One region of the Pseudomonas sp. LBUM1672 genome, then DNA from elsewhere that is predicted to be linked to it. Evidence: riboswitches for the same ligand, from Rfam matches in the RefSeq annotation. Region 1 holds a riboswitch; the other holds the start of a gene.
What was found. Region 1 has a riboswitch for cobalamin ahead of ACA053_RS15780 (CbtB domain-containing protein). Riboswitches for the same ligand answer to the same signal wherever they lie in the genome.
Positions count from the first base shown of each region.

Region 1 (14,661 bases):
CTGGATGAGAAAGATCCCAAACGCGACTTCGCGATGCAGTTGTTGACCCGTTACGGCGAACTCAATGCCAGGCCCGATCCAATCAACCGCTGCGATGGCGCTTACTGCTCGCGGCCGAACATCGACCCGGCATTGCAGAGTGCCGAGCAGGCCTTGAGTCGCCTGACGTCACGCCCGGCGGCGGGTTTGAAGGTCATCGATCAGTTGCCGGAGGCGACCATGCTGCGCATCGAGACGGCGAGCGGCAAGCGTGAGGTCTACAGCCTGTTGCGCAACCGGGCCCACAGCAATGTGGCGTTCCTGCTCGGTGAGTCGCGGCGTTATCAGCCAGGGCTCGACACCGTGACGATTTTTCCGGGCGTGCTCAGCAGCTATCCGAATTTCATGTTCAACATTCCGGCCGATCAGGTGCCGGCGTTCGTCGATGCGATGGAAAGCGCCAAGGACGCGCACCGTTTCGAAAAAATCGTCGAGCGCTGGGGCATTCGCCGCAGCCATCCGCAGTTCTGGTTCTACTTCCATGACCTGAGTCGCTATATCCACGAAACCGAGCCGGTGGAAGAGGGCGTGCTGGACATGAACCGGTACGAGAATCTTTGATCGACCTTTGATGGATGCATGGTGTCCCAATCTGGAGGCACCGTTGAACCCTGTGGGAGCGGGCTTGCCCGCGATAGCGCCTTCACATCCAACATTGATGGCGACTGATCCACCGCTATCGCGGGCAAGCCCGCTCCCACAAGGATCTGCGGAGATTTTGGCTTTTCGATCGGAGGGGCGTCGATGTTGATTTCGGTACAGGCACTGCGCGCCGTTGCAGCCTGGACGGTGGTCTGCCACCACTTCATGCAGATTTTCTTCGACTTCCAGGCCCGTGGCCCGGTGGGGCAGATGTTCATCGATAAGGGCGCGGTGGGTGTTGATATCTTCTTTGTCATCAGCGGGCTGGTGATCTTCCTGTCCACCGAAGGCAAATCGCTGCCGCCCGGGCGGTTTCTTCTGTATCGACTGTTTCGCATCGTTCCGGCGTACTGGCTGTACACGATGCTGATGGCGCTGGTGGTCGTGTTCGCACAGCCTGTATTGCCGGATCAGACGATCGACTGGTCGCATTTCCTGCTGTCGCTGTTGTTCATTCCCACGGAAAACCCCGGCGGCTACGGGATTTATCCGACGCTTAATGTCGGCTGGACGCTGAATTACGAAATGCTCTTCTACGTGCTGTTTGCCTGGGCATTGCTGTTTCGCTTGCAGGTTCGGCTGCTGATTGTTGGCGCGCTGTTGTTTGCGGTGTGTCAGGCCTGGACCGGATATGGCTGGATCAGCGAGTTCTACCATTCGGACATTGTTTATGAGTTTCTGCTGGGGATCGCCATCGGCATGATTTACCGGCGCGGCTGGATCAAACCCGGTTTCTGGCTGCCCTTGCTGGGGATTGGCGGCGCCTTGCTGGCGATTTATAACCTGGCGCCGCAGCCGCGTTTCCTGGCCTGGGGCGTGCCCAGTGCGGTGTTGGTGATGGCGTGTATGGCGCTGGAACGCTTTTTCGAGAACACCCGGTTGTTCAAGGTGCTCGGCGATTGTTCTTACTCGGTGTACCTGATGCATGTGCTGGTGCTGTCTGCTGGTGGTTTTGTCGCACAGCGTTATGGGGTAAATCCCTACGTGATGTTCGCTGTTTGCGTGCTGACCATCGGCGTGGCCTCCTGGGCGAGTTACGAATTTGTGGAAAAAAGCAGCTATCGGTGGCTTAAAGGCTGGATTGACGGCGAATCGGCAAGCAACGCTGTCCCGGCTCTTTCCCGACAAAAATACTAGGACTTTGTACGGCGCGATGATTGGCGTAAACTGCGCCCAAGCCTGCGAGGAGTTTCCATGACCGCTATTACCATCACTGACGCCGCCCACGATTATCTGGCTGATCTGCTCTCCAAGCAGAACACCCCGGGTATCGGCATCCGCGTCTTTATCACCCAGCCTGGCACCCAGTACGCCGAAACCTGCATTGCCTACTGCAAGCCGGGCGAAGAGAAACCTGAAGACACCGCGCTGGGGCTGAAAAGCTTCACCGCTTACATCGATTCGTTCAGCGAAGCTTTTCTGGACGACGCGGTTGTCGACTATGCCACCGACCGCATGGGCGGCCAGCTGACGATCAAGGCGCCCAACGCCAAAGTGCCGATGGTCAACGCCGACAGCCCGGTCAACGAGCGTATCAACTACTACCTGCAAACCGAGATCAACCCGGGGCTGGCCAGCCACGGCGGTCAGGTCAGCCTGATCGATGTGGTCGAAGACGGCATCGCGGTGCTGAAGTTCGGCGGCGGTTGCCAGGGCTGTGGCCAGGCAGACGTCACCCTTCGCGAAGGCATCGAGCGCACCTTGCTCGAGCGCATTCCCGAGCTCAAGGGTGTACGCGATGTGACTGACCACACGCAGAAAGAAAACGCCTACTACTAAGGTGTTCGCTGCGAAATGAAAAAACGGCACCCGTGAGTGCCGTTTTTTTATGGGTGATCGATTATCTGTGAGTGAATGGACTTACCTGTGGCGAGGGGATTTATCCCCGCTGGGCAGCGAAGCGGCCCCCTGCATTCTTCCGGGTGCACCTCGCAATCAGGTTTAGCGACGGCTTCGCCGCCGAACGGGGCGGTGCGACGTTTCGCTAAATCCCCTCACCACAGAGCCACTTATCTCAGCGTTGTGCTTGGCTCAGGGCCTGTAGAGATGCGCATGCCCCGCGCGATACAGCGACGACTCGCTGAACTGATCACTCCCCAACACCCGGCCCACCAGAATCAACGCCGTACGCCGAAACCCTTTCGCCGCAACCTTCCCGGCAATGTCCTCAATCGTCCCGACGACCCAATCCTGATCCGGCCAGCTCGCCCGGTGAATCACCGCAATCGGGCAGTCTGCGCCGTAATGCGGCAGCAATTGGGCGATGATCTTTTCCAGATGCTGCACGCCCAAATGAATCGCCATGGTCGCCCCATGCTGCGCCAGGCTACCCAGCTCTTCACCGGCCGGCATCACGGTCTTGTCGGCATAGCGGGTCAGAATCACACTCTGTGAGACGTCGGGCAGCGTCAGTTCCGCCCCCAAGAGCGCCGCACACGCCGCCGTCGCCGTGACCCCGGGAACGATTTCAAACGCAATCCCGAGTTCACGCAGATAGCGAATCTGCTCACCAATCGCTCCATAAAGACTCGGATCACCCGAATGCACCCGCGCCACGTCCTGACCGTTGGCGTGGGCGGTTTTGATCAGTTCGATGATCTGTTCCAGGTGCAACTCGGCGCTGTTGACCACCTGTTCGGCACAATGGCCTTCGAGCACCGCGGCAGGCACCAAAGAGCCGGCATAGATGATCACCGGGCAACTGCGAATCAGCCGTTGGCCTTTGACGGTGATCAGTTCCGGGTCGCCGGGACCTGCGCCAATGAAGTAGACGGTCATCGTCCGTTCCTTTGAATAGAGAGTCTGTTGGAAAAAGGGCTCGGGCAACGCCTGATATGAAGATTGCTCATGATCGGAGGCGGGGATTATCGGGGATCTTACGCAACGCAGGCCAATGCGAGGGTGGCCTGGGCATATTTTTGTCGCGAAATCAGCAGTTTCGCCGGTGCCTTGGCCAGGTGTTCGGCCAGGGCCAGGGCGGCACTTTCCGCCACGCCGTAGCAACCGGTGCGCTCGAACGCGATGTCCGAATGGTGGCTGAGTTGCGGTTTGTAACCTTTCAATTGCTCACTGCTGAAATACATCAGCGGCAACGCGAGTTGTTCGGCGAGTTCGACCAGGCCAGGCTCATCACGCTTCAGGTCGATGCTGGCCAGGGCCTTGATCTGGTGAAGTCCGATTTTATGAGCCTGCAGTGCCTGATCGAGTAACGCCCGCAGCGTGCTGGCGGGGCAGCCGCGCTGGCAGCCCAGGCCGACCACTAAAGTCGGCGCTGTGCGGGTATCAATCATGCGTGGTATTGGCCAGCGCTTTTGCGGCGGAACAACCAGGCGCTGATCAGGCCCAGGGCCAGCCAGAACGCGACGTTGGTCAACTGCGAAGCGATTTTGAACTGCGTCTCCAAGGCTTCCGGAGCCAGCATCGAGTGCACTTCCGGTTGTGGCGCGCCGATTACGTGCGGAACGGCGAGAATCGCCACGCCGAGGATCTTCATCAGCCAGTGGCGGCTGAACACAATCAACGCAATGCCGACGGCGGTGGAAGCGGCCGTACAGATCCACCAGAGTTGCCGTTGGGCCAGATCAGCCGCGGCAGTGCCCGGCAGTTCAGGCGGCAGGCCGAGGGTCGGCGCGAGCACGAAGGTCGCGTAACCGGCCAGGCCCCAGAGCAGGCCCTGAGAGGTTTTGGTCGGTGCACGCAAGGTGTAGAGACCGGCGAGCATCAGGGCGAAACCGACAGCCACCACCAGATTGCCACCCGTGGTCGACAGCAGGCGCTGCCAGCCGTCTTCCGGCTCCCAGGCTTCGGCGTCGTGAGTGTGAGCGGCGACACCGGCGGCGTGTTCGTGGACTTCAACCGCGGCCGGCTCGGATTTTTCGTAGGTTTCGGCCTGCAGAATCAGCGGTGACACCCAGAAACTTTGCAGTAGGGTCAGCAACAGGGCGGCCAGCAGCCCGCTGAAACCTGCGGTTTGCGCAATACGCTTGATCATGTCGACAGGTCTCAATGGCACGGGAAGGCGGAGCTGTGACGGGTATCGTGCGCGGCGTTGTGCACCGCTTCGATGTGCGAGAAACCGGCGAAATAGACGAGACACGCGCCGAGGATCGACGCACACACGGCGGCGGTCAGGCGTTGGCTCAGGGTTGTGGTGGTGCTGGCGGTGCTGTGGCCGGTGCTGCTGATGATCGACATGGCGCTTCCCTCTGGTCTGTCAGCGGGTGAATAGAGCGCATGGAAGACCCCTGCGAGTCGGGCACGCAGAGGCTCAACAGCGCCCGCCCACCGCGGGTTTGTTATTCAGTGATCGTAGTGGTCACTTTGTGTTGCGGGCCGGTCTCCGGGCTCACGAGGGGGGCTGGCTTTCGCCGGAACCTGCAAGCATCACCTTCCCATGCCGAACTGCTGGCACAGTGGATCTGACGCTTCGCTCGCTTACCGTTGCGGGGGCAGCACCGGACTGACATGGCTTTGAGTAAAGCACATGATTCACCGGTTTCCCGTTTCACCCTGTGAAGGGCACCCGTAACAAGGCGTGTAGGAGAGCATGGGCGGGGGTTTGGCGTCAATTGCCATGGGTTCTCATCTCTGAGGCGAGGAGGACTCCTGTGGCGATGGGATTTATCTGTGGCGAGGGGATTTATCCCCGTTGGGCTGCGAAGCGGCCCCCTGCATTTCTTCAGACATACCCCGCAAACAGGTCTTGCGACGGCTTCGCCGCCGAACGGGGATAAATCCCCTCGCCACAGGTAAGCCTCCTCCCACAAGGGGCTAATCAACTGACGGACATTGACCCGCCCCCACACGATGCGTAGCCTTGCGCTTTCGAGGTTCTTCGGCATTTGTCGAAGCTAAGAAGGGAACGCGGTCGATGCCGCGGCTGCCCCCGCAACTGTGAACGGTGATGTTCGCTGCCACGCCACTGCAAACCCTGTCCAGCGGGTTCGCGGGAAGGCGCAGCGAATGCCAATCTGCATTTGGCACACCGTCAGCCAGGAGACCTGCCTCGACACAGATTCTCACTACAACCGGGCGGGGTGATCCGGTGGCGAACTCTTCCGCGCGCGCCCGTCGCTGCGATTGTCGTCCCGTATGCCCGCCACCTTGCCAAAGGGCATCCGATGAAAACACTGGCCAAACTCCCCGTCACCATCGTTACCGGCTTCCTCGGCTCGGGCAAAACCACCTTGCTGCGGCACATGCTCGACAACGCGCAGGGCCGCCGCATCGCGGTGATCGTCAACGAGTTTGGCGAGCTGGGCATCGACGGCGAAATCCTCAAGCAATGCTCCATTGGCTGCACCGAAGAAGAAGCCAACGGCCGCGTCTACGAACTGGCCAACGGCTGCCTGTGCTGCACCGTCCAGGAAGAATTCTTCCCGGTGATGCGCGAACTCGTCGCCCGTCGCGGCGACCTTGATCACATCCTGATCGAAACCTCGGGCCTGGCCTTGCCAAAGCCGCTGGTTCAAGCCTTCCAGTGGCCGGAAATCCGCAGCGCCTGCACCGTTGACGCAGTCATCACCGTGGTCGACAGCCCGGCCGTTGCCGCCGGCACCTTCGCGGCTTTCCCGGACCAAGTCGACGCCCAGCGCAAACTCGACCCGAACCTGGACCACGAATCGCCGCTGCACGAGCTGTTCGCCGACCAACTGGCCAGCGCCGACCTGGTGATCCTCAACAAGGCCGACCTGATCAGCCCTGAAGACCTCGCCCGTGTACGCCTGGAAGTCGCCGAAGAGTTGCCGCCCGCCGTCAAAGTCATCGAAGCCAGCAGCGGCCGTGTGCCACTGGACGTGTTGATCGGCCTCGGTGCCGGTTCCGAAGAACACATCGACAGCCGTCACAGCCATCACGATCACCACCATGAAGGTGAAGACGATCATGATCACGACGCCTTCGATTCCATCTCCATCGAACTGCCGCAAGCCGACGAAAGCCTGCTGCTGGACGCGCTGACCCAACTGGTGGTCCAGCACGGCATCCTGCGCGTCAAAGGTTTCGCCGCGATTCCGAACAAGCCGATGCGCTTGCTGATCCAGGGCGTGGGCACGCGTTTCGACAAGCATTTCGACCGTCAGTGGGGCGCCGAAGAAGCGCGTACCACGCGCCTGGTGCTGATCGGCCAGGAACTGGACGCCACGCTGCTTGAAGCGCAATTGCGCGCCGCGCTCAGCGTTTAAGCCATGCACCTGCTCAGGACCCAGCCCGGCGGTTTCGTGTCGGATGACAACATTGCCGACCTTGGACAAACCCCCGCCGAGTTGGTGATCCTGTGCAGCGGCGATTCCAGCCTGGCGTTGCTCGCCGAAGCGGCGCAGCAGTTGCCCGACGATTACCCCAGCGTGCGTCTGGCCAACCCGATGCAGGTGCAGAATCACGCCTCGGTCGACCTGTATGTCGACGAAGTGCTGCGCCATGCCAAGGTGATCCTGATTTCGCTGCACGGCGGCATCGCCTATTGGCGTTACGGTGTCGAGCGTCTGGTGGAGCTGTCCCAACGTGGTGTGCAACTGATTCTGGTGCCCGGCGATGATCGTCCGGACCCGGAGCTCAGTGACCTGAGCACCGCGATAGCCGAAGACCGCGACCGGCTTTGGCAGTTTTTGCGTCAGGGCGGCATGGCCAATGCCCTGGATTTCTTCCGCTGTCTGGCCAATCGCTGGCTGGATCGCGACTACGCCTGGGCCGAGCCGCAAACCCTGCCGCGCACAGCGATTTACCATCCACAAAAAAGCCCCGCTGAACTGAGCGATTGGCAAGCCGACTGGCAGGCCGGTCAACCGGTGGCGGCGGTGCTGTTCTATCGCTCGCATTTGCAGGCGGCAAACACTGCGTTCATCGATGTTTTCTGCCAGCGTTTGCAGGCGGCGGGTTTGAATCCGTTGCCGATTGCGCTGGCCAGTTTGAAAGAACCCGGCTGCCTGACGGTGGTCGAGGACCTGCTGGACGAAGTCGAGGCGGCGGTGATTCTCAACACCACCGGCTTCGCGCAATCAAGCCCTGAAGCGCCGCATTTGCGGCCGTTTCGCCGCAACATTCCGGTGATCCAGGCGATTTGCGCCCAGGACAACGAGCCGGGCTGGCTCGCCAGCGAACAAGGTCTCGGCCCGCGTGATCTGGCGATGCACATCGCGCTCCCGGAGCTGGACGGACGGATCATCAGCCGACCGATCAGCTTCAAGGACCTGGCGTGGCGCAGTGAGCGCAGTCAGTCGGACGTGGTGTGCTATCGGGCGCAACCGGAACGCATGGATTTCGTCGCCGAACTGGCGCGGCGCTGGATCGATCTGGCGCGGGTGCCAAACAGCGAAAAACGCATCGCGCTGATCCTCGCCAACTACCCGACCCGCGACGGGCGCATCGGCAACGGCGTGGGCCTCGACACCCCGGCTGCTGCAATGAACATCCTGCGTGCGCTGCACACCGAAGGCTATCCGCTGCCCGCCGAGTTGCCGGACAGCGGCACTGCGTTGATCCAGCAATTGCTCGGCGGCGTCAGCAACGACCTCGACACGATTGATCAGCGTCCCTGTCAGCAAAGCCTGGCGATGGACGACTATCGGACGATGTTCAAGGCCTTGCCCGAAGCCAATCAGCAAGCCGTGCTGGAGCGCTGGGGCACGCCTGACAGCGATCCGATGTGCCGCGACGGACGCATGATGATCGCCGGGCTGCGCTTTGGCCTGACCTTCGTCGGCATTCAGCCGGCGCGGGGATATCAGGTCGACCCGAGCGCGGTGTATCACGACCCGGATCTGGTACCGCCCCACGGCTACCTGGCGTTCTACTTCTGGTTGCGCAACACCTATGGCGCCCACGGCGTGATTCACGTCGGCAAGCACGGCAACCTTGAATGGCTGCCGGGCAAAGGCGTCGGGCTCTCCGAAAATTGCTGGCCGGATGCGCTGCTCGGGCCGTTGCCGAATATCTATCCCTTCATCGTCAACGATCCGGGCGAGGGCGCCCAGGCCAAGCGTCGCACCCAGGCGGTGATCATCGACCACCTGATGCCGCCGCTGACCCGCGCCGAAACCTACGGCCCGTTGCGCAACCTTGAGTTGCTGGCGGACGAGTATTACGAAGCGCAGCTGCTCGATCCGCGCCGCGCCCGGGAGTTGCAGCGCGACATCCTGCAACTGGTGCGCGACACGCACATCGACCGTGAACTGCAACTGGACGAAAAGCTCAACAGCGACGCCGATGCGGCGATCTGGTTGCCTCGGCTGGACACGTACCTGTGCGACTTGAAAGAGTCGCAGATCCGCGATGGCTTGCACATCTTTGGCGAGTCGCCGACCGGGCGTTTGCGCATTGATACGTTGTTGGCGCTGTTGCGGATCCCCCGTGGCGATGGTCGTGGGGCGCAATCGAGTCTGTTGCGGGCGTTGGCCAAGGCGTTCGAGTTGGGGTTTGATCCGCTGGATTGCGCGTTGGCCGAGCCATGGACCGGACCGCGCCCCGTTGAACTTCTGAGCGTTACTGATGAAGTGTGGCGCACGACTGGTGACACACGCGAACGCCTCGAACTGTTCGCCGCCCAACTCATCGCGCATACTCTGGATACCGACGCCGAACCCCGTGAGAACAAGCTTCTGTGGCGAGGGGATTTATCCCCGTTGGGCTGCGAAGCGGCCCCAAAAAATGGGACTGCTACGCAATCCAACGGGGATAAATCCCCTCGCCACAAAAGCCCGCTCCCACAGGAGGCACCCTGGTCTGAAGTGAGCGCCATCCTCGACAGCCTGTGCGAAGTCGTCGCCCCGCGTCTGGATGCCTGCGGCCCCGCAGAAATGCGCGGCCTGCTCGATGCCCTGAGCGGTCGTTTCGTCCCGGCCGGTCCCAGCGGTGCGCCGAGTCGCGGTCGTCAGGACGTGCTGCCCACCGGGCGCAATTTCTATTCGGTGGACGTGCGCAACCTGCCAACCACCACCGCCTGGCGCATCGGTTTCCAGTCGGCGAACCTGATTCTCGAACGGCATTTGCAGGACCACGGCGATCACCTGCGCCAGCTCGGCCTGTCCGTCTGGGGCACGGCGACCATGCGCACCGGCGGCGACGACATTGCCCAGGCCATGGCCTTGATGGGCGTGCGCCCGGTCTGGGCCACTGGCAGTCAACGGGTCGACGACTTTGAAATCCTGCCGCTGAGCCTGCTCGACCGCCCGCGCGTGGACGTGACCTTGCGCGTGTCCGGGTTCTTCCGCGATGCCTTCGCCAACCTGATCCGCCTGTTCGACGCCGCCGTGCAAGCGGTCGCTGCGCTGGACGAACCGGACGACCTCAACCCGTTGGCCGCCAAAGTACGCGCCGAGCGTGAAGCGTTGATCCAGGCGGGCCTTGATGAAGAAGCGGCCAAGCGCCAGGCCGGCTGGCGCATCTTCGGCGCCAAGCCCGGTGCTTATGGCGCAGGTGTGCAAGGCGCCATCGACGGTCGCTTGTGGCAAAGCCGCGAGGACCTGGCCGAGGTTTACCTGAATTGGGGCGGCTACGCTTACGGCGGGTCCGATGAAGGCACCGCCGCTCGCGAACAATTCGCCCAGCGCCTGAGCCAGGTTCAGGCTGTGCTGCAAAACCAGGACAACCGCGAGCATGATTTGCTCGATTCCAACGACTATTACCAATTCCAGGGTGGCATGCTCGCCGCCGTGGAAAGCCTCAGCGGCGAAGCGGCGGCCAGTTACCATGGCGATCACAGTCAGCCAGACTTGCCGAAGATTCGCACTTTGAAGGAAGAGCTGAATCGGGTGATCCGCTCCCGGGCGGCGAATCCGAAGTGGATCGACGGCGTGAAACGTCACGGCTATAAAGGCGCGTTCGAATTGGCAGCGACGGTGGATAATCTGTTCGCGTTCGACGCTACGACCCAACTGATCGACGATCATCAATACGCGTTGCTGGCGGATGCGTATTTGCTCGATCCGGCGACCCGGGATTTTGTCCGCGAGCATAATCCCCACGCGCTGCGCGACATGACCGAGCGCATGCTCGAGGCGCAACAGCGGGGGATGTGGCAGGAGCCGGGCGCGTATCGCGAGGCACTGGAAAACCTGTTGCTGGACATAGAAGAAGACAGCTGAAATGGATCTGTGGCGAGGGAGCTTGCTCCCGCTGGGCTGCGCAGCAGCCCTAAAACCTGAATGCACATTTTTTCAGGCATTGCTTAGTGTCAGCATCTACGGCTGCTTCGCAGCCAGACGGGAGCAAGCTCCCTCGCCACAGGTTTGGAGTATGTTCTTGAGATCGCTTTTACCGACCATGACTGAGTATTGAAGATGACCGACACCCCCCATTTCCCACTCTCCGCCGTGGTCGGCGCCGACGATCTGAAACTCGCCCTCTATCTGACCGCCATCGACCCGAAAATCGGCGGCGTGCTGATCGAAGGCCCGCGCGGCATGGCCAAATCCACCCTGGCCCGAGGTCTCGCGGATCTACTCGCCAGCGGTCAATTCGTCACGCTGCCTCTGGGCGCCACTGAAGAACGGCTGGTCGGCACCCTCGACCTCGACGCCGCCCTGAGCGAAGGCCGCGCGCAATTTTCCCCCGGCGTATTGGCCAAGGCCGACGGCGGGGTGCTGTACGTAGATGAAGTCAATCTGCTGCCCGATCACCTCGTTGACCTGCTGCTCGACGTGGCCGCCAGCGGCACCAACCTGATCGAGCGCGACGGCATTTCCCATCGGCATTCGGCGAAGTTCGTCCTGATCGGCACCATGAACCCGGAAGAGGGCGAGCTGCGTCCGCAACTGCTCGACCGTTTTGGCCTGAACGTCGCCCTCAGTGGTCATACAGCACCGGCCGAACGCGGGCAGATCATCCGTCGGCGCCTGGATTTCGACAGCGATCCCCAAGGTTTCTGCGTCGAGTGGGAAAGCCAGCAACAGTCGTTGCGAGAACGTTGCCAGAAGGCGCGCAGCGCATTGGCAAGCATCCCTCTGGATGATGCAGCACTGGCGCAGATCACCGAGCGCTGTTTTGCCGCCGGTGTCGATGGCCTGCGCGCCGATCTGGTCTGGTTGCGCGCGGCCCGGGCCCACGCCGCTTGGCGAGGCGCGGGTGCGATCAGCGAGGACGATATCGACGCCGTTGCCGAGTTCGCGTTGCGTCATCGCCGTCGCGAGCCATCGCCTCCGGCGCCGCAACACAATCAGTCACCCTCGGCGCAGTCTTCCAGCCCGAGCGAGGGCCAGGGCCAATGGGGTGAAATGCCCGCTCAGGCGCTGCCGGTCGGCGCCCGCCGTGAAGTGCCGAGCTGGCCAAAAAAGCCCTAGGCATTCGCCCTCGATCTGACGCGGGGGCGAATGCCAGACCCCGCGCAGGACGGCTGGATAACGGTAAACAGGGCAAGCGCCACGCCGCGCGCAGCGGCTCGATCAACTGGCCCGGCACCTTGCTCAATGGCCGGCCGCGTCAGCGCAGCGATGTGCTGTTCCACCTGCGCACCCGTTGCCCTCATGAACTGTGGCTGGTGATCGTTGACGCATCGGCCTCGACTCGCCGTCATCAGGCATTGAGCGATGCCAAGGGGTTGCTCGCGCAAGTGTTCGACGATGCGTATCGACAGCGCGCGCGCCTGGCTTTGCTGACCGCCAGCGGCCAGGCGCCGAAGTGGCAGGTGCAAGGCTTGAAAGCGTCGACGGGGTTGCGTGCCTGGCTCGATGGCTTGGGTGCGGGCGGCGGTACGCCGATGTTGGCTGCGCTGGGCGAAGCGGGGCGCTGGCTTGCGGCGCGACAAAAACGCTTTCCGGCGGAACAGCAAAGGCTGCTGCTGGTGACCGATGGGCGATTGAAGGAATGGCCGGGGTTGCCGGTTCTGGATTGTCCGGGATTATTGATTGATATCGAGCGCGGGCCGATTCGATTAGGGCGGGCCAGACAGATGGCGGCAGAGTTGCAGGCGGATTATCGGCACATTGATGCGCTGGTTTCAGGCTGAGGACTGTGTTGTCTGCAAGGGCTCCTTCGCGAGCAAGCCCGCGACCACAGGGGACCTGTGGCGTTCACAAACCCTGTGGGAGCGGACTTGCTCGCGAAGGCATCACCTCGATTCCGGATATTCATGGCGAATCCGCATCGCTCCCCTATGCTCTGAATGCATTCGATCAAAGGAATGAATCATGCGCGTACTGGCCGTCAACCCCCAGAACGACTTCCGCGTCAAAGCCTACGCCGGCACCAATGGTGTGCTGTTGGCCATGGACGTGGCCGAACCCCGTCGCAAAGGAATGCTGGGTTTCGCCATCGAAAAACAGCAGGGGAGCAAGCCCTGGCTGTTTTTGTTCAATAGCCTGACGTTCCCGGGCAAGGCCCATACCTTCCCCCAATATCGCGCCACCCCGAGCGATATCGCGCCGTTGCAGAAATTTCGCTGGGCCGATTACGCGGTCAATCCGGGGCTGACCATCCATTACCGAATCTATCTGGCTTACGGCAGCGTCGATGCGCCGCAACTGGGTGAGTTCCTGGAGGTGACGGTCGTTTCCGATGACGGTCATCCCGGCAACCAAAGCGTCAATTTCAACCGCGCCGTGGCTGCCAGCCAGGCATTCCAGCGCAAGTTTCCCGAGCTCGACACACTCCTCAGCGGCCAAGACAGACTGCCCATCGAAGCCTGGCCCGATGCCCCGCGCCAGTGGCTGGAGAACGGGCTGCTCGGGCGTTTGCTGGGGTTTATCGAGCGGGCCGTCGATGGCCAGTGGGCACTGGATATCGCCATCTACGAGTACCAGTTGCCGGTGATTGTCGAGGCGGTGAACGCGGCGCACGAGCGTGGCGTAAAGGTTCGCGTCCTCTATCACGCGCAACCGGACGAAGACACCACCGCCCTGAACGAGGCGAGCCTGGAAAAGATCCCGGCGGCGAACAAGCGCGGGCGGGTCACCCACAGTATTTTTCACAACAAGTTTATGGTCCTGAGCCGGCTCGACGGCGCGGGTCTGCGCCAGCCTGAAGCCGTGCTCTGCGGCAGCACCAACTTCACACCCAACGGCATTTACCGCCAGGCCAACGTGGTGCATGTGCTGGACGATCATCGGGTCGGCGCCAGCTACCTGCAAATGTTCGAGCAGGTCTGGAACACACCGGCGGATGTCGGTGCCACGCGGAAATGGATCACGCAACACAACCCGATGGACCCGACGCAACCGATGTTCGCCGGTTTTTCCCCGCGCTCGGGTCAGGGCGACTTGCATGAGTTCGTCGACATCATCAATGCGGCGAAAAAAGACCTGCTGTTCGTCACCGCGTTCACCTTGCCCGACGCCATCCTCAATGCGTTACTCGGCGAACCCCACGACGACATTTTGCGCTATGGCCTGCAAAACTCCGCGAGCAAGATCACCGGATTTCACGCCGACCGCACCGCCGAGTTCACCACGGTTGCGCTGCTCAATACCGGCCTGGAAGGTTGGCTCCTGGAAAGCAAGGAAGGCCAGAAGGGCAACCTGCTGGTGCACACCAAAGCCATCGTCACGGATTTCACTAGCGATTCGCCGACGATCATCAGCGGCAGCCATAACCTCAGTGCGGCAGCCAGTCACAGCAATGACGAAAACTACCTGATCATCCGCGGCGATACTGACCTGGCGGACCGTTATGGTCTGGAATTGCTGCGGTTTTATGAGCATTACCGGTTTCGCTATTACGCGAAAAAACTGGCGCTCAAGCAGGTCAAGCCGTTGGCGGCGGATGACCGTTGGACTGATGATTATTATGTTGAGGGGAATTTGCGGCAGTTGTCGCGACTGCGTTTTTCCGGGCAGTAATCGTTGGCCTCACTGGCCCCATCGCGAGCAGGCCCGCTCCCACATTGGATCTCCTTATGACGAAGATCCTTGTGGGAGCTAGCCTGCTAGCGATGGGGGCGACACGGTTTCAGCGCGTCAGCGAAACAGATTCGTGCGCGCCAACTCAATCACCTCATCCCCACGCCCGCTCATCACCGCTTTGAGCATGTACAAACTGAACCCTTTGGCCTGT
Region 1 covers NZ_CP166781.1:3,472,240-3,486,900, reverse strand. The annotation lists gene ACA053_RS15810 (fatty acid cis/trans isomerase) at 1-600, shown strand, start outside; gene ACA053_RS15805 (acyltransferase family protein) at 784-1,818, shown strand; gene nfuA (Fe-S biogenesis protein NfuA) at 1,876-2,460, shown strand; gene cobM (precorrin-4 C(11)-methyltransferase) at 2,713-3,459, opposite strand; gene ACA053_RS15790 (cobalamin biosynthesis protein) at 3,558-3,971, opposite strand; gene ACA053_RS15785 (CbtA family protein) at 3,968-4,672, opposite strand; gene ACA053_RS15780 (CbtB domain-containing protein) at 4,684-4,875, opposite strand; cobalamin riboswitch at 4,995-5,222, opposite strand; cobalamin riboswitch at 5,492-5,703, shown strand; gene cobW (cobalamin biosynthesis protein CobW) at 5,802-6,863, shown strand; gene cobN (cobaltochelatase subunit CobN) at 6,867-10,760, shown strand; gene ACA053_RS15765 (magnesium chelatase ATPase subunit I) at 10,956-11,954, shown strand; gene ACA053_RS15760 (vWA domain-containing protein) at 12,008-12,619, shown strand; gene ACA053_RS15755 (phospholipase D-like domain-containing protein) at 12,801-14,447, shown strand; gene poxB (ubiquinone-dependent pyruvate dehydrogenase) at 14,565-14,661, opposite strand, start outside.

Region 2 (14,661 bases), 1.6 Mb from region 1:
TAGAATCCGCCGTCCTTCACTGACGTGATGTAGTCCGGCACCAGATCGCTGCCGATCTCGTCACGCTCGTTGACTGCCGTCCACAGCGCGCCGGTCTGCGGTTCCCACGCAAGGCCGTTTGGATTGCGAATCCCCGAGGCGAAGATCCGGTGGTTGCCGGTGGCGCGATCCACTTCCCAGATCGCCGCCCGACCTTCCTCCTGATCCAGACCATTTTCGCCAACGTTGCTGTTGGAGCCGACCGTGACGTACAGCTTGCTCCCGTCCTTGCTGGCGATGACGTTTTTGGTCCAGTGATGATTCAGCGTGCCGCCCGGCAGATCGACCACCTTGATCGGCTGCGATTTGATCGCGGTATCGCCATTTCCATAGTGAAAACGCAACAAACGATCGGTGTCGGCGACGTACAGGTCATTGCCAACCAAGGTCATGCCGAAAGGGGAATTGAGGTTTTCCAGGAACACCGTGCGGGTTTCGGCGATGCCGTCGTGGTCCTTGTCCCGCAGCAGCGTGATGCGGTTCGGGCTGGGGACGCCGGCACCGGCGCGACCCATGACTTTGCCCATGACCCAGCCGCGAATGCCTTTGCCGTCATCGGGTTTCGGTGGCGCGTTGGTTTCAGCCACCAGCACATCGCCGTTGGGCAGCACGTAGAGCCAGCGCGGGTGATCGAGCCCTTCGGCAAAGGCCGCCACCTGAGTGCCGGCTGCGGCGGTGGGTTTCGCACCTTCCGGCCAGCCGATCGCCGGGGCGATATTCACCGTCGGGATCAGGGTCTTGTTCGGTTCGGGCAACTTAGGTGACGGGCCGGTGCCGTCGGAGACTTGCAGGCTGGAGGTTTCACCACAAGCGGCGAGCCCTCCGGCGAGCGCGATGACAAGAACGAGCTGGGGCTTGCGCATGCTGGACTTCCCTATGAATGCATTGACTTAATCATAGAGAAGCTTAGACGCGCGATGGTTCAACCGGTCAGCCGCGGGCTTCCTTGAACAGGACGGCGATGCCAGGGTGATAGTTGCCGGCTTCGTTGCGCAACTTGCGATAGGCGTACGGGAAATACCAGGCCACGGCGCAGCTGTGTTCCTTTTGCAGGTCGTCGACCATGTCCTGGAGTTCTTCCGGCGTCGCGCTCTGCTGGGCCTTTTGTGGCGCAACGAACAGGCAGCCGAGTTTCAGGTCGCTGGCGTAGCTGATGCGTTTGGCGTCGCTGGTGATGTCCTGCAATGCCTGGGTCAGGTTCAGGCTATTGACCTTCGGCCAGCGTTGCGTGGCCTGCAGGTAGGCGCGTTCTTCGGTGGTTGCGATAAACAGATCGGCGCGGCTGTTGCGTTCGCCTTCTTCGTTCTGTTTACGGGTCGGCGTTTGTTGCAACGTGACCATTTCCGCCATCCAGGCCGCGGCGGAGAGCAAGCCAAGGTTGGCTTTTTCGTCGTACCAATAAGGCGTGTCGTTATCGCCGCGCACCGCATTGTAGCGGTCGATACAGTCAAACCAGCGTTCCAGCGCCGGTCGCAGGAATTCCAGCTTCGGATTGCTGATGATCATGCCTTGCATGTGCTCACCCTTGTAATTGTGTTGTTGGGTTGTGGCGCTTTGATATCACTGCTGACAGTGTGGTGCAAGTTGGGGTGTCAGTAAATTGACCGGCGGCAGTATATCGCTCGCCCTGGCTTTGTCTTCAATTGACGCTCCACCCCCAACCCTCTAACCTTCGCGCTTGTTTCAGGTGCTCTGTGGCGAAGCCGACAGAGTGAAACAGGGAAGCTGGTGAGTGACTATCTTCACGCGACGAAACGTCACGATCCCGGCGCTGCCCCCGCAACGGTAAATGAGTGAAGACTACGCCTTGAGCCACTGTGTTGACTGTCGACATGGGAAGGCGCGCAGTCCGGCGAATGCCGCTCATGAGCCCGGAGACCGGCCTGATTCATCCAACGGCATCACGGTGGGCGATGCCAGGCTTCTTGCCGTCTGTTTCTGTGCCTGCCCGCCGTTATCCAGCCTCAACGGAGAGCTCCCCCATGACTGATTCCCCTGATCGTGACGAACGCCATCTGGCGCGCATGCAGCGCAAAAAAGCCGTGATCGACGAACGCATCGCCAACTCGCCGAACGAGTGCGGCCTGCTGCTGGTGCTGACCGGCAATGGCAAAGGCAAGAGCAGCTCGGCCTTTGGCATGCTCGCCCGGTCCATGGGCCACGGCATGCAGTGCGGCGTGGTGCAGTTCATCAAGGGCCGCAACAGCACCGGCGAAGAATTGTTCTACCGGCGCTTCCCGGATCAGGTGCGTTTTCATGTGATGGGCGAGGGCTTCACCTGGGAAACCCAGGACCGCCAGCGTGACATAGCCGCCGCCGAAGCCGCCTGGGCGGTGTCCCGCCAATTGCTGCGCGATCCATCGATCGGCCTGGTGGTGCTCGATGAATTGAACATCGCCCTCAAGCACGGTTACCTCGACCTTGATCAAGTGCTCACTGACTTGCAGGCGCGTCCGTCGATGCAACACGTGGTGGTCACCGGTCGCGGCGCCAAGCCGGAGATGATCGAGTTGGCTGACACGGTCACCGAAATGGGCGTGATCAAGCACGCATTCCAGGCCGGGATCAAAGCGCAAAAAGGCGTCGAGTTGTGAGCTGCACTTTATGAATAGCCATCGTCATTGCCCGGCGGTACTGATCGCCGCGCCGGCCTCCGGTCAGGGCAAGACCACCGTCACCGCCGCGCTGGCCCGTTTGCATCGCAATCAGGGACGCAAGGTCCGCGTGTTCAAATGCGGGCCGGACTTTCTCGACCCGATGATTCTCGAGCGCGCCAGCGGTGCGCCGGTGTATCAACTGGACATGTGGATGGTCGGCGAGCAGGAAAGTCGTCGACTGTTGTGGGAAGCCGCCGGTGAAGCCGACCTGATCCTTATCGAAGGCGTCATGGGGCTGTTCGACGGTACGCCGTCCAGCGCTGACCTGGCGCGGCACTTCGGTGTGCCGGTGCTCGGCGTGATCGATGGCACGGCCATGGCGCAGACCTTTGGAGCGCTGGCGCTGGGTTTGGCGAAGTATCAGCCGGACTTGCCGTTTGCCGGTGTGTTGGCCAACCGCGTGGGCACTTTACGCCACGCGCAATTGCTCGAAGGCAGCCTGACTGAAGGTTTGCGCTGGTACGGCGCGTTGTCGCGGGAAACCGGGATCGAATTGCCGAGTCGGCATCTCGGTCTGGTCCAGGCCAGTGAGTTGAACGATCTCGACCTGCGCCTCGATTCGGCGGCTGAATCGCTGGCCAGCAGTTGCGATGTGGCGCTGCCTCCGCCCGTGGAATTTGCGGCGCCTGAAATGATCGTCGCCGAGCCTTTGCTGGCCGGCGTGCGAATCGCCGTCGCCCGTGATGAAGCGTTCGCTTTCACCTACGGCGCGAGCCTGGATTTGCTACGGGCGATGGGCGCCGAGTTGCTGTTTTTCTCGCCTATCCGCGATGCTGATTTGCCAGAGGCGGACAGCCTTTATCTACCGGGCGGTTACCCGGAACTGCACCACGTGGCGCTGTCACAGAACACCTCGATGCTGAATGCGATCCGCGCCCATCATGCCGCCGGCAAACCGTTGCTGGCCGAGTGTGGCGGGATGTTGTACCTGCTCGACTCCTTGACCGATGTCGAAGGCACTCGCGCCGAACTGGTCGGCTTGCTCAAAGGTGATGCGGTGATGCAAAAGCGTCTGGCCGCGCTGGCGTTGCAAGCGGTTGAGTTGCCGGAAGGTTCGCTGCGCGGGCACACCTATCACCATTCGCTGACCAGCACCGAGCTTGAGCCGATTGCCCGCGGGCTGAGCCCCAATGGCGGGCGTGGGGCTGAGGCGGTTTATCGTGAGGGGCGGATGACCGCCTCTTATGTGCACTTTTATTTTCCGTCCAATCCATCGGCGGTTGCAGCGCTATTTGCGCCTGACCAAAACCCTGTGGGAGCGGGCTTGCCCGCGAAGAGGCCATGAGCGACAACGCCTTCTCCGAGGCCGAACGCGAAGCGGTTTATCGGGCAATTGCTGAACGCCGTGACATGCGTCATTTCAGCGGTGGCACGGTCGAGCCCGAGTTACTGCGACGCCTGCTCGAAGCCGCCCACCAGGCGCCGAGCGTCGGCCTGATGCAGCCCTGGCGGTTCATCCGCATCAGCGACCGGGCCCTGCGCGGCAAGATCCAGCAACTGGTGGAAGAAGAACGCATCCGTACCGCCGAAGCCCTCGGCGAGCGCACTGATGAATTCATGACGCTCAAGGTCGAAGGCATTAACGACTGCGCCGAGGTGCTGGTCGCCGCGCTGATGGACGATCGCGAGCGCCATATCTTCGGTCGTCGCACCTTGCCGGAAATGGACATGGCCTCGTTGTCCTGCGCGATCCAGAACCTGTGGCTGGCCTCCCGCGCCGAAGGTCTGGGCATGGGCTGGGTGTCGCTGTTCGAGCCACAAGCGCTGGCGGACTTGCTGGGTCTGCCGCCCGGGGCCAAGCCGTTGGCGGTTCTTTGTCTCGGTCCGGTCAAGGAATTCTATCCGGCGCCGATGCTGGTACTCGAAGGGTGGGCGCAGGTGCGTCCGCTCAGTGAGTTGCTGTATGAAAATTATTGGGGAGTGAGTCAATGAGTGTGGCGTTATTGAGTGTCGCCGCGGTTGCGCTGGACGCGCTGCTGGGTGAACCCAAACGCTGGCATCCGCTGGTGGCGTTCGGCCGTTTTGCCGACCGCATCGAGCAACGTTTCAACGGTGAAGGTCGTGGCTGGCGTAGTCATGGCGTCACCGCTTGGGTGATTGCAGTGTTGCCGCTGACCTTGCTGGCCACGGCGTTTTCCTGGGCGCCCTATGTCGGCTGGATTGTCGAGATTCTCGCGCTCTATTGCGCCCTCGGCATGCGCAGCCTCGGCGAACACGTCGAGCCGGTGGCCAAGGCCTTGCGCAGCGATGATCTGATTGAAGCGCGTATTCGCGTGGGCTATCTGGTCAGCCGTCAGACCAGCGAACTGGACAAGACCGAAGTGGCCCGCGCCGCCACCGAATCAGTCCTGGAGAACGGCAGCGACGCGGTGTTCGCCGCGCTGTTCTGGTTTGCCGTGGCCGGCGCACCCGGCGTGGTGCTCTATCGCTTGAGCAACACCCTGGACGCAATGTGGGGTTATCGCAACGAACGCTTCGAACGTTTCGGCTGGGCGGCGGCGAAGATCGACGACGTCCTCAACTACATTCCTGCGCGCCTGGTGGCGTTGACCTACGCGCTGCTGGGCAAAACCCGACTGGCGTTGAAATGCTGGCGCACCCAGGGCCCGACCTGGGACAGCCCGAACGCCGGGCCGGTGATGGCGGCCGGTGCCGGGGCGCTCGGCGTCGAGTTGGGCGGGGCGGCGATCTATCACGGTGAACTGCATCAGCGTCCGCAACTGGGCGAAGGCGTGCCGGCGGATGCCGACTCCATCGACCGTGGCTGGCAATTGGTCCAGCGCGGGGTATGGTTATGGCTGCTGATTCTCTGCGTGGGAGCTGAATTCTATGCTTGAGCACGGTGGCCGGTTGCGTAAGGCAGCGCTCGAATACGGCATCGCCGAAGCCGATTGGCTGGACCTGTCCAGCGGCCTCGCGCCGTGGCCATTCCCGGCCCCGGAGATTCCGCTGCGGGCCTGGGCGCGCTTGCCGGAAACCGATGACGGCCTGGAGCAGGCCGCTTGCGATTATTACGGTGCGGCCCAGGTGCTGCCGGTCGCCGGTTCGCAAATGGCCATCCAGTTGCTGCCGCGTTTGCGCCGGGCCGGCAAGGTCGGCGTGTTGTCGCCGTGTTACGCCGAACACGCGCAAGCCTGGCGGCGTAACGGCTACATCGTGCGCGAAGTGCTGGAGCAGGAAGTCGACTTCTATATCGACAGCCTCGACGTGCTGGTGGTGGTCAACCCGAACAACCCGACGGGCCTGAGCCTGACCCCGAGCCGCCTGCTCGACTGGCACGCCCGACTGGCCTCGCGCGGTGGCTGGCTGGTGGTGGACGAAGCGTTCATGGACAACACGCCGACGCTGAGCCTGGCACCGTTTGCCCATCAGGTCGGTTTGATTGTGCTGCGTTCTTTCGGCAAGTTTTTTGGTCTGGCCGGTGTGCGGCTGGGCTTTGTGCTGGCTGAGCGCAAGCTGCTCAAACTGCTCGCCGAGCAGGTGGGCCCGTGGGCGGTCAGTGGCCCGACACGGGTGTTGGGCCAAGCCTGTTTGCTGGACACCGAAGGCCACGCCAGGCAGCGCGTGCGCAGCGAAGCGGCCAGCGAGCGTCTGGCACTTTTGCTTGGGCAGTATGGTTTGCAGCCGCAGGGTGGCTGCGCGTTGTTTCAATGGCTGATCACCGAGCATGCTGAAGCGCTTCACGAGTTCATGGCGCGGCGCGGCATTTTGCTGCGGCTGTTCACCCACAACAGCAGCGTGCGTTTCGGCTTGCCGGCGGATGAAGCCGATTGGCTGCGTCTTGAGCAAGCGCTTCAAGCCTTCGTAAAGGAAACCCAATGACAACGTTGATGGTGCAGGGCACCACGTCGGATGCCGGTAAAAGCACGCTGGTGACGGCGCTGTGTCGCTGGGTCACGCGTCAGGGCGTGCGTGTCGTGCCGTTCAAACCACAGAACATGGCGCTCAACAGTGCCGTGACCGCCGACGGTGGCGAGATCGGTCGCGCCCAGGCGGTGCAGGCTCAGGCGGCCAACCTTGAGCCGCACACCGACATGAATCCGGTGCTGCTCAAACCCAACAGCGACACAGGCGCCCAGGTCATCATCCATGGTCGCGCGGTCACGACGATGAACGCAGTCGCCTATCACGACTACAAAACCATCGCCATGCAAGCGGTGCTGGCCTCCCATGAGCGATTGAGCGCGGCGTATCCGGTGGTGATGGTCGAAGGTGCGGGTTCGCCGGCCGAGATCAATCTGCGTGCTGGCGACATCGCCAACATGGGCTTTGCCGAAGCGGTGGATTGCCCGGTGGTGTTAATTGCCGACATCAATCGTGGCGGGGTTTTTGCGCATCTGGTGGGCACGCTGGAACTGCTGTCGCCGACCGAACAGGCGCGGGTCAAAGGCTTCATCATCAACCGTTTTCGCGGTGACATCGCCTTACTGCAACCCGGCCTCGACTGGCTGGAAGCACGCACCGGCAAACCGGTAATCGGCGTGCTGCCGTATGTGATGGATTTGCACCTGGAAGCCGAGGACGGCATCGATCAGCGCCAGACCGACAAGGCTGAGCGCGTGCTCAAAATGCTGGTGCCGGTGCTGCCGCGCATCAGTAACCACACCGATTTCGATCCGCTGCGCCTGCATCCGCAAGTTGACCTGCAATTCATCGGCCCCGGCCAGGCGATCCCGCCGGCTGATCTAATCATTCTTCCCGGCTCGAAAAGCGTGCGCAGTGACCTCGCGTACCTGCGGGCCAATGGCTGGGACACGGCCATCAGTCGTCATTTACGTTATGGCGGCAAAGTGCTGGGGATTTGCGGCGGTCTGCAAATGCTCGGTGAGCAGGTGCACGATCCGCTGGGCCTCGAAGGCGCGCCCGGTTCCAGTACCGGTCTGGGTTTGCTGGCGTTTGAAACCCGGCTCGAAGAAGAGAAGCAATTGCGCAATGTGCGCGGTCGTCTGGCGCTGGAGGATGCGCAGGTCAGCGGCTACGAAATCCATGCCGGAGTGACCACCGGCCCCGCGCTGGAAAACGCTGCGGTGCAGCTGGACGACGGTCGCTGCGATGGTGCGCAAAGTGCTGACGGCCAGATTTTTGGTACCTACTTGCATGGCCTGTTTGAATCACCCGCAGCCTGCAGTGCGCTGCTGCGCTGGGCGGGTTTGCAGGATGTGCAAGATGTGGATTACCACGGGTTGCGCGAGCGGGATATCGAGCGGTTGGCGGATCTGGTGGAGAAGCATTTGGATACCCGATTGCTGCGTGAGCTCTGCGGGATTTGAGGTGGCTGTGCCGGCCTCATCGGGGGCAAGCCCGCTCCCACAAGGATGGAGGCTGCTCACAAATAGGTGTCCACCACAGAAACTGTGGGAGCGGGCTTGCCCGCGATGAGGCCAGTCGCCTCACCGATGATTTTAAGGAATGAACCATGCTGCAACTAATCCTTGGCGGCGCCCGCTCCGGCAAAAGCCGCCTCGCTGAAAAACTCGCGACAGACAGCCAGCTTCAGGTCACCTATATCGCCACCAGCCAGCCACTGGACGGTGAAATGAACGAACGCGTCGCCCATCACCGTGCCCGTCGCCCGGCCGAATGGGCGTTGATCGAAGAGCCTCTGGAAATCGCCCGAGTGCTGCGCGAAAACGCCCGCGCCGAGCGTTGCCTGCTGGTGGATTGCCTGACCCTGTGGCTGACCAATCTGCTGATGCTCGACGACGCCGAACGTCTCAACGCTGAACGCGAAGCCCTGCTGGACTGCCTGGCCTCGTTGCCGGGTGAAATCATTTTTGTCAGCAACGAGACCGGAATGGGTGTCGTGCCGCTGGGCGAATTGACTCGCCGCTATGTCGATGAAGCCGGTTGGCTGCATCAAGCCCTGGCCGAGCGCTGCCAACGTGTCGTCCTGACCGTCGCCGGCCTGCCCCTGACTTTGAAAGGAACTGCGTTATGACTCAAACCTGGTGGCTGAACCCGTGCAAGCCGGTCGATTCGCAAACCGTGGAACTGGCGCAGGCACGTCAACAGCAACTGACCAAACCCGCCGGCTCCCTCGGCCGGCTCGAAGCCGTTGCGGTGCAATTGGCAGGGCTGCAGGGTCAGGTCAAACCGAGTCTTGATCAGCTGTGGATTGCCATTTTTGCCGGCGATCATGGTGTGGTGGCGGAAGGCGTCTCGGCGTTCCCTCAGGAAGTCACCGGGCAGATGCTGCACAACTTCGTCAGCGGCGGCGCGGCGATCAGCGTGCTGGCGCGCCAGCTCGGAGCTTCCCTGGAAGTGGTCGACCTCGGCACCGTAACGCCGTCGTTGAACCTGCCGGGCGTGCGTCACCTCAACATCGGTGCGGGCACCGCCAATTTCGTCAAAGGTCCGGCCATGACGCAGGCCCAGGGTGAACTCGCTTTGCAGGCCGGTCGCGACAGCGTGCAGCGTGCGGTCGCCGCCGGTGCGCAGCTGTTCATCGGCGGCGAGATGGGCATCGGCAACACCACGGCGGCCAGCGCGCTGGCCTGTGCCTTGCTCGATTGCCCGGTGGTGCATCTGGCTGGGCCGGGTACGGGTCTGGACGCTGCGGGTGTCAGCCACAAAGCCCGGGTCATCGAACGTGCCTTGGCATTGCATGGCGCTCAGCGCGGCGATGCGTTGCAGACGCTGTTCAACCTCGGTGGGTTTGAGATTGCGGCGCTGGTTGGCGCGTATCTGGCGTGCGCCCAGGAGGGTGTTGCGGTGCTGGTGGACGGCTTTATCTGCAGCGTCGCCGCGTTGGTGGCAGTGCGCTTGAACCCGCAATGCCGTGAATGGCTGTTGTTCGGCCATCGCGGCGCCGAGCCGGGTCATCGTCATGTGCTGGAAACACTGAACGCCGAGCCGTTGCTGGATCTCGGCCTGCGTCTGGGCGAGGGCAGTGGTGCTGCGTTGGCTGTGCCGTTACTGCGTTTGGCCTGCGATCTTCACGGGCAGATGGCAACCTTCGCCGAAGCGGCAGTGGCGGACCGCCCGGCATGACGTTGCGTCTGGACCTTCTGCGTCATGGTGAAACCGAACTCGGCGGCGGTCTGCGCGGCAGCCTCGACGATGCGCTAACCGCCAAGGGCTGGGAGCAGATGCGCGCAGCGGTGGTCGAGCAAGGGCCATGGGATCGGTTGATCAGTTCGCCGTTGCAACGTTGTGCGCGGTTTGCTGATGAACTCGGAGCGCAGTTGGGGCTGCCCGTTCACCTCGACAACGATCTGCAAGAACTGCACTTTGGTGCCTGGGAAGGGCAGCGCGCGGCGGCGTTGATGGAAACAGACGCCGAAGGGTTGGGGCTGTTCTGGGCCGATCCGTATTCGTTTACGCCGCCTGAGGGTGAGCCAGTCGGGGATTTTTCGACGCGGGTGCTGACGGCGGTGGAGCGTCTGCACGCGGCGTATGCGGGCGAACGGATCTTGTTGATCAGCCATGGCGGCGTCATGCGTTTGTTGCTGGCGCAGGCTCGGGGTTTGCCGCGAGAGCAGTTGCTGAATGTCGAGGTCGGGCATGGCTCGCTGTTTTCGTTGAGCGTCGAGTCGGGCGCCATTCTCAAGGAAACGATCTGACCATGTTGCCCTTCTGGATCGCCCTGCAATTTCTCAGCAGTTTGCCGATTCGTCTGCCCGGCATGCCGGCGCCTCAGGAACTCGGACGTTCGCTGTTGTTTTATCCGCTGGTCGGGCTGCTGTTCGGCGTCATTTTATGGGCGCTGAACTGGCTGTTACTAGGCACGCCGTTGTTGCTTCACGCCGCGCTGTTGCTGACGGTTTGGGTGCTGCTCAGCGGCGCGTTGCACCTGGACGGCCTGGCCGATAGCGCCGACGCGTGGCTCGGTGGTTTCGGCGACCGCGAGCGCACGCTGACGATCATGAAAGACCCACGCAGCGGGCCGATTGCGGTGGTGGCGCTGGTGCTGGTGTTGCTGCTCAAATTCGCCGCGTTGCTGGCGTTGATCGAGCAGCAGGACACTGTTTTGCTGATCATCGTTCCGCTGATGGGTCGTAGCGCGATGCTGGGGTTGTTTCTGACCACGCCGTATGTGCGTGCCGGCGGGTTGGGGCAGGCGCTGGCCGATCATTTGCCGCGCTCGGCGGGTAAGCAAGTGTTGGCGGTCAGTGCGTTGGCGTGTGTGCTGATCGCAGGGTTCAGCGGTGTCTGGGCGCTTGTTCTGGCGGGCGGGATGTTCGTTTGGTTGCGGCAGGTGATGCTGCGGCGATTGGGCGGGACGACGGGCGATACGGCCGGGGCGATGCTGGAGTTGCTGGAGATGGTGGTGTTGGTAGGATTGGCGTTGGTCTGATGGTTTGTGGGCAGGATGTACCGGCCTCATCGCGAGCAGGCTCGCTTGTATGTTTAGACTTGAAGGGGTGGGTGGGACTACAGACTCGATTCTGACTCTGACCAGTACAGACTGTGGGAGACTTCTCGTCCCGCCCCTTCTACCCAAAGCGCCGATAAGGAATTCATCGGTAAACCGACGATAGAGACAAGCCAGCGCAACGGTAGACCCCAACAAGCACTTAAACCCTAGCTCCGAGGATTCGTCATGACAATCCTTACTTCGCAGACGGTTGTTGGTATCGATATCGCCAAGGCCCAAATTGCTGTCTATCGCACCGACCTGCAAATCATTCAAGACATCAAGAACGATCGAACCGCCCTCAAGCGTTGGCTTAAAACCCTGCCTGCCCAAAGTGCTATCGCCGTTGAAGCCACCAACATCTACCACTTGGACACGGTAGAGCTGGCCCATGAGATGGGTCATCAGGTCTACGTGGTGGATGCTTATCGCGTGAGTCATTACCGCCGTGGCGTTGGCCAACGAGCCAAGAACGATCCCTGCGATGCGCGTTTGCTGGCGCGTTACCTGGAGAATGAACAAAGCAAACTGCGGGTCTGGAGCCCGCCACCCAAGGCCTACAGCTCGCTGAAAAGCCTGCTTCACAGACGTGCAACGCTGATCCAGAACCATGCTGGGCTGATGTTGAGTTGGGCCAATGAACCCTTGTTGAAGAAAGTGCAGGTCGCTCAGCAGAAGGCGTTCAAGCAAGCGGATCAGGCGATTCAGAAACTGCTGCGCAAGGTCAGCAAAGAGGCGGGAATTGAGGCGAATATTGATCGCTGCAAAGCCATCGAAGGCGTTGGGGAACTGACCGCAACCGGGTTGGCGACGACCTTTATGCGGGGCGATTTTGCGAACAGCGATGCGTTCATCGCATTCCTGGGAATGGACTTGGCAGTCGAAGACTCCGGCAAGAAGAATGGGCAGCGGTACCTGACCAAAAAAGGAGATCCGGAGGTTCGTCGTTTGGCGTACAACGCCGCAATGGCGGCGTGTCGCTCGCCTAAATGGAAGCCGTTTTACGAGGCATACCTGGCTAGAGGCTTCTCGAAAACCCAGGCCTTGGTTGCCTTGGCCCGAAAGCTCTGTCGAGTGGCATTTGCCCTGATGAAAAATCAGAGCGAATACCTGTCAGCCTGAGAATTCAGGGTTGCCGGGCAACATAGAATCTCCCACATTTATTGCGTCGTACATGAATTCAACATTCACTGAAGATCTACTGTGGGAGCGAGCCTGCTCGCGATTGCGGTCGGCCAGACATTTCTATATCGCTGATTGAACCCATCTGTAACTTGATTTAACACACTCGCGGGTATATACACGCACCATGCTCGACTCTCAATGTTTATGCACCAACCTGCGACGCGCCGCCCGTGGCGTCAGCAGGCATTATGACGGCGCTCTCGATGGCTTCGGAATCAACGTCGCCCAGTATTCTTTGCTGTGCAATCTGCAGCGTCTGAATGAACCGAGTATTTCCACCCTGGCCGAAGCCATGGGCCTGGACCGTAGCACCCTGGGGCGCAATCTTCGGGTGCTGGAAGGTGAGGGGCTGGTGGCGCTGGTCGAGGGCGAGGACATGCGTAACCGCATCGTCCGCCTGACCCAGGCGGGTGCTGATCGCCTGACAGCGGCCTTGCCGGCGTGGGAAGCGGCACAGCAGCGGTTGATCGACCGTCTGGGTGCCGAGAAACGCGAAACCTTGTTGCGACTGCTGGACGAACTGGCGTGATGCCGGTTTTTCCGATCATAAGCGGGTATATACCCGCTACCGGAGAATAAGAATGACCTCGATGTGGCGTACGTGCGGTTGGGTGTTGGTGGGGAGTGCGCTGATCCTGGCATTGTCGTTGGGCGTGCGACACGGCTTCGGCCTGTTTCTGGCACCGATGAGTGCCGAATTCGGCTGGGGACGGGAGACGTTTGCGTTTGCCATTGCCTTGCAGAACCTGATCTGGGGCCTGGCGCAGCCGTTCACCGGCGCGCTGGCCGACCGCTTTGGCGCGGCGAAAGTGGTGTTGGTCGGTGGTGTGCTGTACGCCTTGGGCCTGGTGTTCATGGGCTTGTCCGACTCGGCGGTAACCTTGTCCCTGAGTGCGGGCCTGTTGATCGGCATCGGCCTGTCGGGCACGTCGTTCTCGGTGATCCTCGGCGTGGTCGGTCGCGCCGTGCCGCCGGAGAAACGCAGCATGGGCATGGGTATCGCCAGCGCCGCCGGTTCGTTTGGTCAGTTCGCCATGTTGCCCGGTACGCTGGGGTTGATCGGCTGGCTGGGCTGGTCCGCGGCATTGCTGGTGTTGGGCCTGCTGGTGGCGCTGATCATTCCATTGGTAAGCATGCTCAAGGACAAACCGCTGCCTGTGCTCGGCCATGAACAGACCCTTTCCGAAGCGCTGCATGAAGCCTGCTCCCATTCGGGTTTCTGGCTGTTGGCGTTCGGCTTTTTTGTCTGCGGTTTCCAGGTGGTGTTCATCGGCGTGCACTTGCCGGCGTATCTGGTGGATCAACACCTTCCCGCCACGGTGGGCACCACGGTGCTGGCGCTGATCGGGCTGTTCAATATCTTCGGCACGTACACCGCAGGATGGCTTGGCGGGCGCATGTCCAAGCCGCGTTTGCTCACCGGTTTGTATCTGCTGCGGGCGGTGGTGATTACGCTGTTCCTGTGGGTACCGGTCACCACGACCACCGCGTACCTGTTCGGCATGGCGATGGGCTTCCTGTGGCTGTCGACCGTGCCATTGACCAACGGCACGGTGGCGACCTTGTTCGGTGTGCGAAACCTGTCCATGCTCGGTGGGATTGTTTTTCTCTTCCACCAGCTCGGCTCGTTCCTCGGCGGCTGGTTGGGCGGGGTGGTGTATGACCGGACCGGGAGCTATGACTTGATCTGGCAAGTGGCAATCCTCTTGAGCCTGTTGGCCGCCGCCCTGAACTGGCCGGTGCGTGAGCAGCCGGTAGCGCGCCTGCAAACCCGGTTGAGTGCGATATGAACGGTCTCTGGCCGCGAATAGCGGTCGCCGCTGTCGGCGCCTTGCTGCTGGCGCTGGCCTGGTGGGGCTGGCATCAAGGCGGGCTGGCGCTGATGCAGTTGGGCATGGGTGCTTGCTAGGAACAGGCGAGGGCGAGTAACTTCGTTTGTGACCATTGATCAAGGATAAACCGACATGCTGATGCGCTGGATTGCAGTCCCCGCGTTGCTGGTGGCGTTTACCGGATTGGCACAAGCGGCCGAGTGCCCGGAGTTGTTGCAGGGTTCGTTGCCCAAGCTGCGCGCCAAGGAATCCATCGACCTGTGCCAGCGGTTTGAGGGTAAACCGCTGGTGGTGGTCAATACCGCAAGCTTCTGTGGTTTCGCCCCGCAGTTCAAAAGCCTTGAGGCACTGAATCAGCGCTACAAGGATCAGGGGCTGGAGGTGATCGGCGTTCCGTCCAATGACTTCAAGCAGGAGTCCAAGGACGGCGCCGAGACCGCCAAGGTTTGCTACGTGAACTACGGCGTGACGTTCACCATGACCGAGCCACAGAAAGTCCGCGGTGACGACGCGACTCACCTGTTCAAGGTCCTCGCCAAACAGACCAGCGCGCCGAAGTGGAATTTTTACAAATACGTGGTTGATCGCAAGG
Region 2 covers NZ_CP166781.1:1,849,833-1,864,493, forward strand. The annotation lists gene ACA053_RS08330 (PQQ-dependent sugar dehydrogenase) at 1-902, opposite strand, end outside; gene ACA053_RS08335 (hypothetical protein) at 970-1,554, opposite strand; cobalamin riboswitch at 1,708-1,940, shown strand; gene cobO (cob(I)yrinic acid a,c-diamide adenosyltransferase) at 2,022-2,633, shown strand; gene ACA053_RS08345 (cobyrinic acid a,c-diamide synthase CobB) at 2,644-3,981, shown strand; gene bluB (5,6-dimethylbenzimidazole synthase) at 3,978-4,628, shown strand; gene cbiB (adenosylcobinamide-phosphate synthase CbiB) at 4,625-5,533, shown strand; gene cobD (threonine-phosphate decarboxylase CobD) at 5,526-6,518, shown strand; gene ACA053_RS08365 (cobyric acid synthase) at 6,515-7,966, shown strand; gene cobU (bifunctional adenosylcobinamide kinase/adenosylcobinamide-phosphate guanylyltransferase) at 8,113-8,634, shown strand; gene cobT (nicotinate-nucleotide--dimethylbenzimidazole phosphoribosyltransferase) at 8,631-9,686, shown strand; gene cobC (alpha-ribazole phosphatase family protein) at 9,683-10,258, shown strand; gene ACA053_RS08385 (adenosylcobinamide-GDP ribazoletransferase) at 10,261-10,992, shown strand; gene ACA053_RS08390 (IS110 family transposase) at 11,239-12,174, shown strand; gene ACA053_RS08395 (MarR family winged helix-turn-helix transcriptional regulator) at 12,362-12,766, shown strand; gene ACA053_RS08400 (MFS transporter) at 12,819-14,027, shown strand; gene ACA053_RS08405 (hypothetical protein) at 14,024-14,146, shown strand; gene ACA053_RS08410 (glutathione peroxidase) at 14,202-14,661, shown strand, end outside.
Region 2: linked by a shared signal. The riboswitch ahead of cobO (cob(I)yrinic acid a,c-diamide adenosyltransferase) and the one ahead of ACA053_RS15780 (CbtB domain-containing protein) in region 1 are both predicted to bind cobalamin.